Regions from separate parts of the Pseudomonas sp. GW821-FHT09C09 genome, predicted to be linked through region 2. Evidence: predicted binding sites of a transcription regulator. Region 2 holds the regulator's gene; the other holds the start of a gene.
What was found. The regulator FliA, encoded in region 2, starts transcription of late flagellar genes. The targets are predictions, from matches to a motif close to CTAAAGTTTNNNNNNNNNNNGCCGNTAA.

Region 1 (5,940 bases), on a different contig from region 2:
CTTGATCGAAGGCCGAGCATGAAAGTTGCCCGCGAACGGCGATTGAACAAACGACGCAAACACCGGCGGCGATTTTTAAGGGTGAATTAAGTTGCGGTGACTAACCTGAACTCACTTGAACGAATCACCCAAAGGAATAACCGATGAAAACCCTGACTGCCCTGTTTACCGCTGCCGCCCTGACCCTCACCGCTGGCCTGGCCCAGGCTGACGTTCGTGTCGATCAGATCCCTGAGCTGGTCAAATCCGGCAAGATCAAGCCACTGGAAGAGCTGAACAAGATTGCCCTGGCCCTGCACCCGGGCGCGACCATCGTCGACACCGACCTGGACAACCATTTCAACGGCTATGAGTACGAAGTCGAACTGCGTACTGCCGATGGCAAGGAATGGGACGTGGATCTGGATGCAGCAACAGGCAAGGTCCTGAGCAACAAGCAGGATCACTGATTGCCCCATACGAAAAAGCCGCACGATTTTCGGATCGTGCGGCTTTTTTGTGTCTGCGACTTATGCAGAAGTACTGACCAACGCCCCCGACGTACTCGAATCAGATTGCTGCAACGCCGCCAACAACGCCGCCGTCGCCGTCTGCAACGAAGCGGACGTCGTCGCGATCTGCGATTGCGCAGCCGCAACATCCGCAGCCTTGGCGTCCTGGCTTTCCTGCTTCGCCTGAGCCGCTTGCAGCGCCTGTTGTTGTTCCTGCAATTGCTTTTGCAGCTCGGCGATCTGCTTGCGCAGCTCTTTTACCGTATCCGATTCATCGCTGCTGGAGCTGCTGTCCCCCGATGGTGCAGCACCGCCGCCCGCCGCCACTTTGCTGGTGTCAGCCTTCACACCGGTACTGGCCGCTGCTGTGGTCGATGTATCGTCGCCCGTGTCGGCAATCGAGGTTTTGCTGGTAGGTGTGGTGACGGTCTGATTGATCGAAACAGACGTGATGCTGACCATGGGAAATCTCCAATGACGGTTATGAATAACCGGCCATCGGCGATGCACACATGAAATTGAGATCGACTGTGTACCGACTCGGTAACCGGGCCGGTACACAGTCGCTGGCGGGTCAGACGCTCAGGCGAGCGGTGACGTCGTTGAGTTGGCCGGAGAGGCCGTGCAGGTTCTGGCTGGCGCTTTCGGTGCGCTGCACGTTGTCGAGGTTAGTGCTGGCGATCGAGGTGATCTCGGTCAGGTTGCGCGAGATGTCTTCGGCGACCGAGGTCTGCTCTTCGGCGGCGGTGGCGATCTGGCGGTTCATGTCGCGAATCGCTTCCACCGCATGGGTGATGCGCTCGAGCATGGCGCCGGCCTGAGTCACTTGCTCGACGCTTTCATCGCTGCGGGTCTGGCCGCTGTCGATGGCGAGGGCCGCATCCACCGCGCCGGTCTGCACGCTCTGGATGATCTGGTTGATCTCGATGATCGACTCCGCCGTACGCTGCGCCAAGTTACGTACTTCGTCGGCCACCACCGCAAAACCACGCCCGGCTTCACCGGCACGGGCCGCTTCGATGGCCGCGTTGAGCGCCAGCAGGTTGGTCTGCTCGGCGATGCCGCGAATCACTTCCAGCACCTTGCCGATGCGCCCGCTGTCGGCTTCCAGACGACGGATCACCGTGGCGGTGTTGGCGATTTCGCCGCGCATCTGGGTGATGCTGTGGATGGTGCTCTGCATGACTTTCTCGCCCTGCTGGGCGGACTGGTCGGCATCGTCGGCAGCGCGCGCCGCATCGGCCGCATGACGGGCGACTTCCTGAGCGGTGGCGGACATTTCGTTCATTGCCGTGGCCACCTGATCGGTGCGGTTGAACTGCTCGTTGGTGCCGCCGGCCATCACGGTGGCGATGGCGTTCAACTCGCCGCTGGCACTGTCCAGATCCTTGGCGCTGCGCTGCAGATGGTTGAAGGTTTCGGCGAGGAAATCGCGCAGTGTGTTGGCCGCGGCGGCCAGATTGCCCAGTTCGTCCTGACGGTCGCTGGCCACACGCTCGACCAGACGGCCCTTGCTCAACTGAGTGACGTAGTCGATGAGTTTGCGGATCGGTTCGACCAGGTTGCGGTTGACCAGCCACAGGCTCAGCAGACCGATCAACAGACCGGACGCGAGCATCACCAGAATCCCCAGCATCACGGTGCGATCGGCGCTGGCGCTGATCAGTGCCGACTGCTCGGTGCCCTGCTTGCGCAGCTCGGCCACCAGCTCGCTCATCTGGTCACTGGCGGCGCGGTCAACGCCTTTGACCGCCACGTCGCCCGCCGTCGGATCGGCACCGGCGGCTACGTAGGCATCGCGACCTTTCTGGTACGCGCTGCCGAGCAGGCGATGTTCTTCACGCAGACGTTCGATGCGGGTTTTCAGCGAAGGCTCGAGGCCTTTCTGGTTGGCCAGTTCACCGAGGATGTTCTGCACATCGCGCTGACGGTCTTCGAACTGGCCCCAGTACTTGGCCAGATCTGCCGGTTGCTTGCCGCGCAGCAGGACGTTTTTCCACTCCTGGACCTGCACCTTGAATTGCAGGTTGGCTTCGTCGATCAGTTGCGAGGTGTGCAAGGGACCGGCGATCAACTGGCTGTAGCTTTGCACGCCGTTGGACAGGAAATGAAAGCAGGCCAGCGCGATCAACAGCATCGCCAGCAGGCTGCCGCTCAGCAGGGCGAGAATTTGCGCTCTCAGGGATTTTTGCAGCATCGCAGGTACTCGGGACAGGGATGAGGCACGCCCGACTAGGCGTGAATTGTGGCCGGACATCCGTGTCGGCGGACCTTGGCTCATGGCCGAAGGCGCGCAACCTAACTCATGCGTGATCGGCGTGCCAGAGCACTTCTTGAGAAAATTCCGACCGCCGGTAAGGCATTGATTTTGACGTCATTTCACCGTCACCAAAACGTCACACTGCATTGCAATGATGCGGCTCAGGTGAATCTGCAAATCCCGCAACAGACGCCTTTCTTGCAGCGAGACTTCATGAACCACAGCCTGGATATCAGCCATCGCGATCCTGATCTGTTTGGCCTGCTTTACGGCTTCCGTTTTCGCCCGGGCGAGCGCGGGCGCGAAGTGGATTCGGCGACTGCCCTGCGCTGCCTGCAGGACGACAGCGACAGCGACGAATTCCTCTGGCTGCACCTGAACCTCGCACATGCCGCGTGCGAGCGCTGGATGAAAAGTCATCTGCAATTGCCCCAGGAATTTTTCGAGGCGCTGCACGAGGGTTCGCGCTCGACCCGCATCGAGCATGTCGATTCGGCGTTGCTGGCGGTGGTCAACGACGTGGTGTTCAACCTCAGCAGCATGGTGTCGTCGGACGTGTCGACGCTGTGGGTCTGCGTGCGCAGCAAACTGATCGTCAGTGCGCGCCTGCAACCGCTGCACTCGGTGGACAAACTGCGTTCGTCGGTGAAGGCCGGCGAGTGCTTTCGCTCGCCGTCGGAATTGCTCGTGCACCTGCTGCGCGACCAGGGCGAAGTCCTGACGCAGATCGTGCGCAAGACCAGTATGAGCGTCGATCAGGTCGAGGACGAGTTGCTGTCCTCGCGGCTGTCGACCAACCGTGCCGAACTCGGCGCCAACCGTCGGGTGCTGGTGCGCCTGCAACGGCTGCTGGCGCTGGAGCCGGGCTCGCTGCTGCGCCTGCTCAACCGGCCGCCGCCCTGGTTGCAGAAGGAAGACGTGAAGGAGCTGCGCAAGTCCACCGAGGAGTTTGCGCTGATCATCAACGACCTTACAGCCCTCGGCGAGCGGATCAAGCTGTTGCAGGAAGAGATCGCCGCCAACCTCAACGAGCAGAGCAACCGCACGCTGTTCACCCTGACCGTGGTCACGGTGCTGGCGCTGCCGATCAACATCATCGCCGGCTTCTTCGGCATGAACGTCGGCGGCGTGCCGCTGGCCACCGATCCGGAAGGGTTCTGGATTCTGGTGGCGCTGGTGGCCACGTTCACCGTGATTGCCGGGCGCTGGGCGTTTCGCAAACGCGGGGATTATTAGGACCGGCGGCGCGGCTAATCCACCGAACACTGATCTGCCGCAGTCTCTCTGTAATATTTAGCAACGATCATGGGCGACACTCCTTCCCTCGCTCAGGATTGTCCTCCCATGGCTACTCCCTCCCTGACCGCCAGCCCGGCCCCCGCTTCCAGCGGCAGGCCGGCGCTCGACAAGAAAACCGGCCCCTTCACTTACGTGGTGTTCTTCGCCGTACTGGCCATGGGAATGCTGTTTACGGCCTACAGCCTGATGCACGACATGCACGAACTCGGCACGGTGGTCACCACCTGGACGCCGTTCCTGCTGCTCGGCGTGGCACTGCTGATTGCGCTGGGCTTTGAGTTCGTCAACGGTTTCCACGACACCGCCAACGCTGTGGCCACGGTGATCTACACCCACTCGCTGCCGCCGAATGTGGCCGTGGTCTGGTCGGGTTTCTTCAACTTCCTCGGTGTGTTGCTTTCGAGCGGTGCAGTGGCGTTCGGCATCATCGCGCTGTTGCCGGTGGAACTGATTCTGCAGGTCGGCTCGTCCGCCGGTTTCGCGATGATCTTCGCCCTGCTGATCGCCGCGATTCTGTGGAACCTCGGCACCTGGTGGCTGGGCCTGCCGGCCTCGTCGTCGCACACGCTGATCGGTTCGATCATCGGCGTTGGCGTGGCGAATGCCCTGATGCACGGTCGCGACGGCACCAGCGGCGTGGACTGGGCCCAGGCGACCAAAATCGGTTACGCGTTGCTGCTGTCGCCGCTGGTGGGTTTCGGTTGCGCGGCGCTGTTGCTGCTGGCGCTGCGTGCGTTCGTGAAGAATCGTTCGCTGTACAAGGCCCCGGAAGGCAACACCCCGCCGCCGTGGTGGATTCGCGGTCTGCTGATCGCCACCTGCACCGGTGTGTCCTTCGCCCACGGTTCCAACGACGGCCAGAAAGGCATGGGCCTGATCATGCTGATTCTGGTCGGCACCTTGCCGATGGCCTACGCGCTGAACCGCACCATGCCTGCCGATCAAACGCTGCAGTTCGCGGCGGTGGCCGAAGTCACCCAGCAGGCGCTGGTGAAAAGCGCCCCGCTGCCGGCCCCGGCCGATCCGCGTCCGGTGCTTTCGGATTACGTGCGCAGCAAGGAAGCCACGCCGCAACTGATCCCGGCCCTCGCCGCGCTGACCGGCCATATCGGTGAAGAAGTGAAAGGCTACGGTTCGCTGTCGAAAGTCCCGGCCGAGGCCATGGGCAACGTGCGTAACGACATGTACCTGGCCAGCGAAACCATTCGCCTGATGGACAAGAACAAGGTCGGCACCTTCGACGCCGACACCACCGGCAAACTGCAATTATTCAAGCAGCAGATCGACAACGCCACGCGGTTCATTCCGCTGTGGGTGAAGATCGCCGTGGCGATTGCGTTGGGGCTGGGCACCATGGTCGGCTGGAAACGGATCGTGGTCACGGTCGGCGAGAAGATCGGCAAGACCCACCTGACCTACGCCCAGGGCGCGTCGGCGGAAACCGTGGCGATGCTGACCATCGGCGCCGCCGACATGTTCGGCCTGCCGGTGTCGACCACTCATGTGTTGTCTTCGGGCGTGGCCGGGACCATGGTCGCCAACGGTGGCGGCCTGCAGATGAAGACCATCCGCAATCTGCTGATGGCGTGGGTGCTGACGTTGCCGGCGGCGATTCTGCTGTCGGGCAGTCTGTATTGGCTGTTCACCCAGATCTTCTGATCGATCCGAATCCCTGTGAGAGCCTTTGCTCCCACAGGGATTTGCGGCGGAAATCAGAGCGTCGAGCGGATCAAATCCCCCAGCCAGTCCATGAACACCCGCACCCGCAACGGCAGATGCCGCTGCCTCGCGTACAGCAGTGAAATGCCCATCGCCGGCGCGGTGTATTGCGGCAGTACCGTCACCACCTCACCGGTGTCCAGATAGGTATTCATCCCGGTACGCGGCACC
Region 2 (5,940 bases):
AACTCGAAGACGAGCTGCGCAAGACCCAGTCGCGCATCGTCACTGCCCAGGCCGAACTGAGCATGCGTGGTGAGGCCGACGGCAACACCAATCGCCAGTTGTTCTCCGGTCTGCCATTGACCGCCGGCCTGCCGTTGACGGCTGCCGAGCCTCTGACAGAGCCGACGTACGCCGCACCGGCCCGTCCAGCCCCGGCACCTGCGCCGGCTGCCGCTGGAGTCGATCCGCGTGCGCTGGATTCGATGCGTTTCGAACTCAACAGCCTGCGCGAGCTGATGGAAGTGCAGCTCGGCACCCTGGCCTGGAATCAGCTGCAAGGCAGCCGTCCGGCTCAGGCGAATCTGTATCGTCGTCTGCAGCGCATCGGCCTGTCCGGCCCGTTGTCCCGCGATTTGCTGGCGCTGACCAGCGATATCGAAGAACCTCGTCAGGCCTGGCGCATGCTGCTCGCGCATCTGGCGCGGATGATCGCCACGCCGGAAGTCGAGCCGCTGGAAGAGGGCGGTGTGATTGCCATGGTCGGCCCGGCCGGTATGGGCAAGACCACCACCCTGGCCAAACTGGCCGCCCGTTACGTGCTCAAGTACGGCGCGCAGAACATTGCGCTGGTGAGCATGGACAGTTTCCGCATCGGCGCTCAGGAACAGTTGAAAACCCTGGGCCGGATCCTCAATGTGTCGGTGACCCACGTCGACCCGGGCCAGTCCCTGGTGCAGGCGCTGGATCCACTGCTGCGCAAACGCGTGGTGCTGATCGATACCGCCGGCCTCCAGGCCAGCGATCCGGCACTGCGCATGCAGCTGGAAAGCCTGGCCGGTCGTGGCATTCGGTCGAAAAATTATCTGGTGCTGGCAACCACCAGCCAGAAACAGGTTCTAACCGCCGCTTATCACAGTTACAAGCGTTGCGGGCTCGCCGGGTGCATCCTGACTAAACTGGATGAGACGGCCAGCCTTGGCGAAGTGCTGAGCCTGGCGATCAGTCATGAACTGCCGGTCGCCTACCTGACCGATGGCCCACGGATTCCGGATGATCTGCATCTGCCGCGCCGTCATCAATTGGTCAGCCGCGCCGTCAGCGTGCAAATGCAGGAAGAACCCAGCGAAGAAGCCATGGCTGACATGTTCGCTGATATCTACCACAGCCCGACCAAGCAGGTTGGCTGAGGTAATGAACAGTTTTTGTACCTACATCGATGGTCTGCCACGCATTGTTCCGGTTGTGAACGCGCAGCCAGTAATGTGGCCTCCGTCTATGCAAGACAAGGTAAAGAAATAACATGGGCAGCATGCATCCCGTACAGGTGATCGCGGTGACCGGCGGCAAAGGTGGCGTCGGCAAGACTAACGTGTCAGTGAACTTGTCCCTGGCGCTGGCAGAGCTTGGCCGTCGGGTCATGCTGCTGGATGCCGACCTGGGTCTGGCGAACGTCGACGTTCTGCTGGGCCTGACGCCCAAACGTACTTTGGCCGATGTGATCGAGGGCCGCTGCGAGCTGCGCGACGTGCTGTTGCAAGGTCCCGGCGGGATCCGCATCGTGCCGGCCGCTTCCGGCACGCAAAGCATGGTTCACCTGAGCCCGGCCCAGCATGCCGGTCTGATTCAGGCATTCAGTGACATCGGCGACAATCTCGACGTACTCGTGATCGACACCGCTGCGGGTATTGGTGACTCGGTAGTCAGTTTCGTTCGCGCGGCGCAAGAAGTGTTGCTGGTGGTCTGCGACGAGCCGACCTCGATCACCGACGCCTACGCGCTGATCAAGCTGCTCAACCGCGATTACGGCATGAACCGCTTCCGCGTCCTGGCCAACATGGCCCAGAGCCCGCAGGAAGGTCGCAACCTGTTCGCGAAGTTGACCAAGGTCACGGATCGCTTCCTTGACGTCGCCTTACAATACGTCGGTGCGGTGCCTTACGACGAAAGCGTGCGCAAGGCGGTGCAGAAGCAGCGTGCGGTCTATGAAGCCTTCCCGCGTTCCAAGTGCGCACTGGCATTCAAGGCGATCGCGCAAAAGGTCGACACCTGGCCGCTGCCCGCCAACCCGCGCGGCCATCTCGAATTTTTCGTCGAGCGCCTCGTGCAGCAAACGGCAGGACCTGTGCTATGACCGCCAGCGGTATGAACCTTTACAAAAAGTCGGCGCGTGACGCGCAGTACGAGCTGATCGAGCGTTACGCGCCACTGGTCAAACGCATCGCCTACCACTTGCTGGCGCGGTTGCCGGCCAGTGTGCAGGTCGAAGACCTGATTCAGGCCGGGATGATCGGCCTGCTCGAAGTCTCGACCAAATACGACGCCAGCAAGGGCGCCAGTTTCGAAACGTACGCGGGCATCCGGATCCGCGGCGCGATGCTCGATGAAGTACGCAAGGGGGACTGGGCACCGCGCTCGGTTCACCGCAATACCCGTATGGTCAGCGACGCGATTCGCTCGATTGAAGCTAAAACCGGCCGTGACGCTAAAGATCACGAGGTTGCGGCCGAACTCCAGTTGAGTCTCGACGATTACTACGGGATTTTGAACGACACCCTGGGCAGCCGACTGTTCAGTTTCGACGACCTGTTGCAGGACGGCGAACACGAAGGGCTGCACGAGGATGGCGCCAGTGCTCATCTTGAGCCGTCACGCGATCTGGAAGATGAACGCTTCCAGGCGGCGCTGGCGGACGCGATTGCCAATTTGCCGGAGCGTGAGCGACTGGTGTTGGCGCTGTACTACGACGAAGAGCTGAACCTCAAGGAAATCGGTGAAGTCCTTGGCGTCAGTGAATCGCGGGTCAGCCAGTTACACAGCCAGTGCGCGGCCCGCTTGCGGGGGCGTTTGGGGGAGTGGCGAGCGCGCTGAAGGCAGTGTGGGGACACTGCGAACGAGGCTGGTGCGGTGGTGAACGGCACCGGTCTTGCTCTGTTGTGCTCCAGACAGTCATCGAGTGCTTTGCCGGATTGATTGAAATGGCGCGTCCAGGTGCTGGACGCGTTTAAGACTGCTTGGAGGTCGAATTGAACAAAGACATGAAAATCCTCATCGTTGATGACTTCTCAACGATGCGGCGGATCATCAAGAACCTGTTGCGTGACCTCGGGTTCACCAACACCGTTGAAGCCGACGATGGCACCACCGCCATTCCGGTGCTCAACAGCGGCAGCATCGACTTTCTGGTGACCGACTGGAACATGCCCGGCATGACCGGTATCGACCTGCTGCGTCACGTGCGCGCCGATGAAAAGCTCAAGCACCTGCCGGTGCTGATGGTGACCGCTGAAGCCAAGCGCGAGCAGATCATCGAAGCGGCCCAGGCCGGCGTTAACGGCTACGTGGTCAAACCTTTCACGGCTCAGGCGCTGAAAGAAAAAATCGAGAAGATTTTCGAACGCATCGGCTGATGACGCGCGGGGGAGCTATGGAGCATAAAGAATCTTCACAGGGCGACTTCGAGTCGACGCTGAAAAAACACGCGGTCGAACTGGTCGAAAGCCTTGAAAAAGGCAGGTTCGGCGACGCTGTGCAACTGATCCATGAGCTCAATCAGACCCGTGACCGTGGCCTGTACCAGGAAGTCGGCAAGCTCACGCGCGAACTGCACAGTGCAATCGTCAACTTCCAGATCGACCCGCACATGCCGCAGGCCGAGGAAGTGTCGCAGATCACTGATGCGACCGAGCGCCTGGGCTATGTGGTCAAGCTGACCGAAGCTGCGGCCAACCGCACCATGGATCTGGTGGAAAGCGCCACGCCGGTGGTCAATGGTCTGGCTGATGAAGCCCAGGCGTTGAGTGCCGACTGGGGACGTTTCATGCGCCGCGAAGTCGGGGCTGAAGAGTTCCGCGAACTGGCGCGTCGGGTCGACGGTTTTCTGTCACGCAGCAGCGCGGACAACCGCGCGGTGTCGAGCAACCTCAACGACATCCTGCTGGCCCAGGATTACCAGGACCTCACCGGTCAGGTGATCAAGCGCGTGACCCAACTGGTCACCGAAGTCGAAAGCAATTTGCTCAAACTCGTCCTTATGGCCAGTCAGGTTGACCGCTTTGCGGGCATCGAACATGACCGTGCGGCGATGCTCGCTGAAAAAGATCCACAAAAACATCTCTCGCAGGGTGAAGGTCCGCAGATTCATGCCGATAAACGAGAAGACGTTGTGTCCGGTCAGGACGATGTGGACGATTTGCTATCCAGCCTTGGATTTTGAGTTTTTTTGGGTTTTTAGACCTGTAGGAGCACCCCATTAATGAGCTTCGGCGCCGATGAAGAGATCCTTCAGGATTTCCTGGTTGAGGCCGGCGAGATTCTTGAGCAACTGTCCGAACAACTGGTCGAGCTGGAAAGCCGCCCGGATGACGCAGATCTGCTCAACGCAATTTTTCGCGGTTTCCACACTGTAAAAGGGGGCGCCGGCTTCCTTCAGCTCAATGAGCTGGTGGAGTGCTGTCACATCGCCGAAAACGTGTTCGACATCCTGCGCAAGGGTGAACGTCGCGTAGATGCAGAACTGATGGACGTGGTGCTCGAAGCGCTGGACGCGGTGAACAGCATGTTCAGCGAAGTCCGCGACCGCAGCCCGATTACCGCTGCAACTCCGGAACTGCTGGCCGCCCTGGCGCGCCTGGCCGAACCGCAATCGGCGGATGAGGCTCCGGCTTCGCCTGTGGCCGAGATGATCGAAGAGCTGGTCGTTGAAAACGAAACCGGCGACTCCGGCGACATCACCGATAACGAATTTGAACAGTTGCTGGACTCGCTGAACGCCGTCAAGGCCGAAGCCGAAGCCCCGGCGGCTGCCGCTGCGCCGGCTTCCGACGAAGCGGCCAGCGATGAAATCACCGACGCCGAGTTCGAGTCGCTGCTCGACCAGTTGCACGGCAAGGGCCAGTTCGCGGCGGACGCCGTGGCACCGGCTGCCGCTGCGCCTGCGGCTCCGGCGGCGGGCGACAGCTCGGACATCACCGACGACGAATTCGAAGCCTTGCTCGATCAGTTGCACGGCAAGGGTAACTTTGCTGTCGATGCGCTGGAGTCGGCGATTGCGTCCGTCCCTTCGAATGCAAATGCTGCTCCGGCAGCGGCTGCAGCCGGTAGCGATCTGATCACCGACCACGAGTTCGAATCGCTGCTCGACGATCTGCATGGCAAAGGCAAGTTCACTGACGTTGCCACCGGTGCCGTCGTGACGGCCGGCAATGCTTCTGCTGTTGCAGCGCCTGCTGCCAAGGCCCCGGCCGCTGCGGCGAAACCTGCTGCAAAAGCGCCTGAGCCTAAAGCCGAACCGGCCAAACCGGCTGCCGCTGCTGCACCGGCTCCGGCCCGTGCTCCGGCGACTCCGCCACCGGAAAAACCGGCGAGCGAAGCCGAGACCACCGTGCGTGTGGACACCGCGCGTCTCGACGAAATCATGAACATGGTCGGCGAGCTGGTACTGGTGCGTAACCGTCTGGTGCGTCTGGGCCTGAACAGCGGCGACGAGTCGATGCAGAAGGCCGTGTCGAACCTCGACGTGGTTACCGCCGACCTGCAGACCGCTGTCATGAAGACCCGGATGCAGCCGATCAAGAAAGTCTTCGGCCGCTTCCCGCGTCTGGTTCGCGACCTCGCGCGTCAGCTCAAGAAAGAGATCAACCTGGAACTGGTGGGCGAAGAGACCGACCTCGACAAGAACCTCGTCGAGGCGCTGGCCGACCCGCTGGTCCACTTGGTGCGCAATGCGGTCGACCACGGCATCGAGTCGCCGGAAGAACGCGAAGCCTCGGGCAAGGCCCGTGGCGGCAAAGTGATCCTGGCCGCCGAGCAGGAAGGCGACCACATCCTGCTGTCGATCTCCGACGACGGCAAAGGCATGGACCCGAACGTCCTGCGCGCCATCGCCGTGAAACGCGGCGTGATGGACAAGGATGCCGCCGACCGTCTGAGCGACACCGAGTGCTACAACCTGATTTTCGCCCC

Region 1: AC07NR_RS16910 (methyl-accepting chemotaxis protein) is a predicted target of FliA. The motif match lies at 2,802-2,829, and genes of this name have one in related genera.

The regions. Positions count from the first base shown of each region.
Region 1 covers NZ_JBWKPF010000005.1:70,688-76,627, forward strand. Annotated here, with positions in the region: gene AC07NR_RS16900 (PepSY domain-containing protein) at 144-449, shown strand; gene AC07NR_RS16905 (hypothetical protein) at 510-953, opposite strand; gene AC07NR_RS16910 (methyl-accepting chemotaxis protein) at 1,066-2,688, opposite strand; gene AC07NR_RS16915 (transporter) at 2,965-3,987, shown strand; gene AC07NR_RS16920 (inorganic phosphate transporter) at 4,096-5,709, shown strand; gene AC07NR_RS16925 (LysR family transcriptional regulator) at 5,763-5,940, opposite strand, start outside.
Region 2 covers NZ_JBWKPF010000001.1:117,001-122,940, reverse strand. Annotated here, with positions in the region: gene flhF (flagellar biosynthesis GTPase FlhF) at 1-1,166, shown strand, start outside; gene fleN (flagellar synthesis regulator FleN) at 1,280-2,110, shown strand; gene fliA (RNA polymerase sigma factor FliA) at 2,107-2,847, shown strand; gene AC07NR_RS00580 (chemotaxis response regulator CheY) at 3,015-3,386, shown strand; gene AC07NR_RS00575 (protein phosphatase CheZ) at 3,404-4,192, shown strand; gene AC07NR_RS00570 (chemotaxis protein CheA) at 4,232-5,940, shown strand, end outside.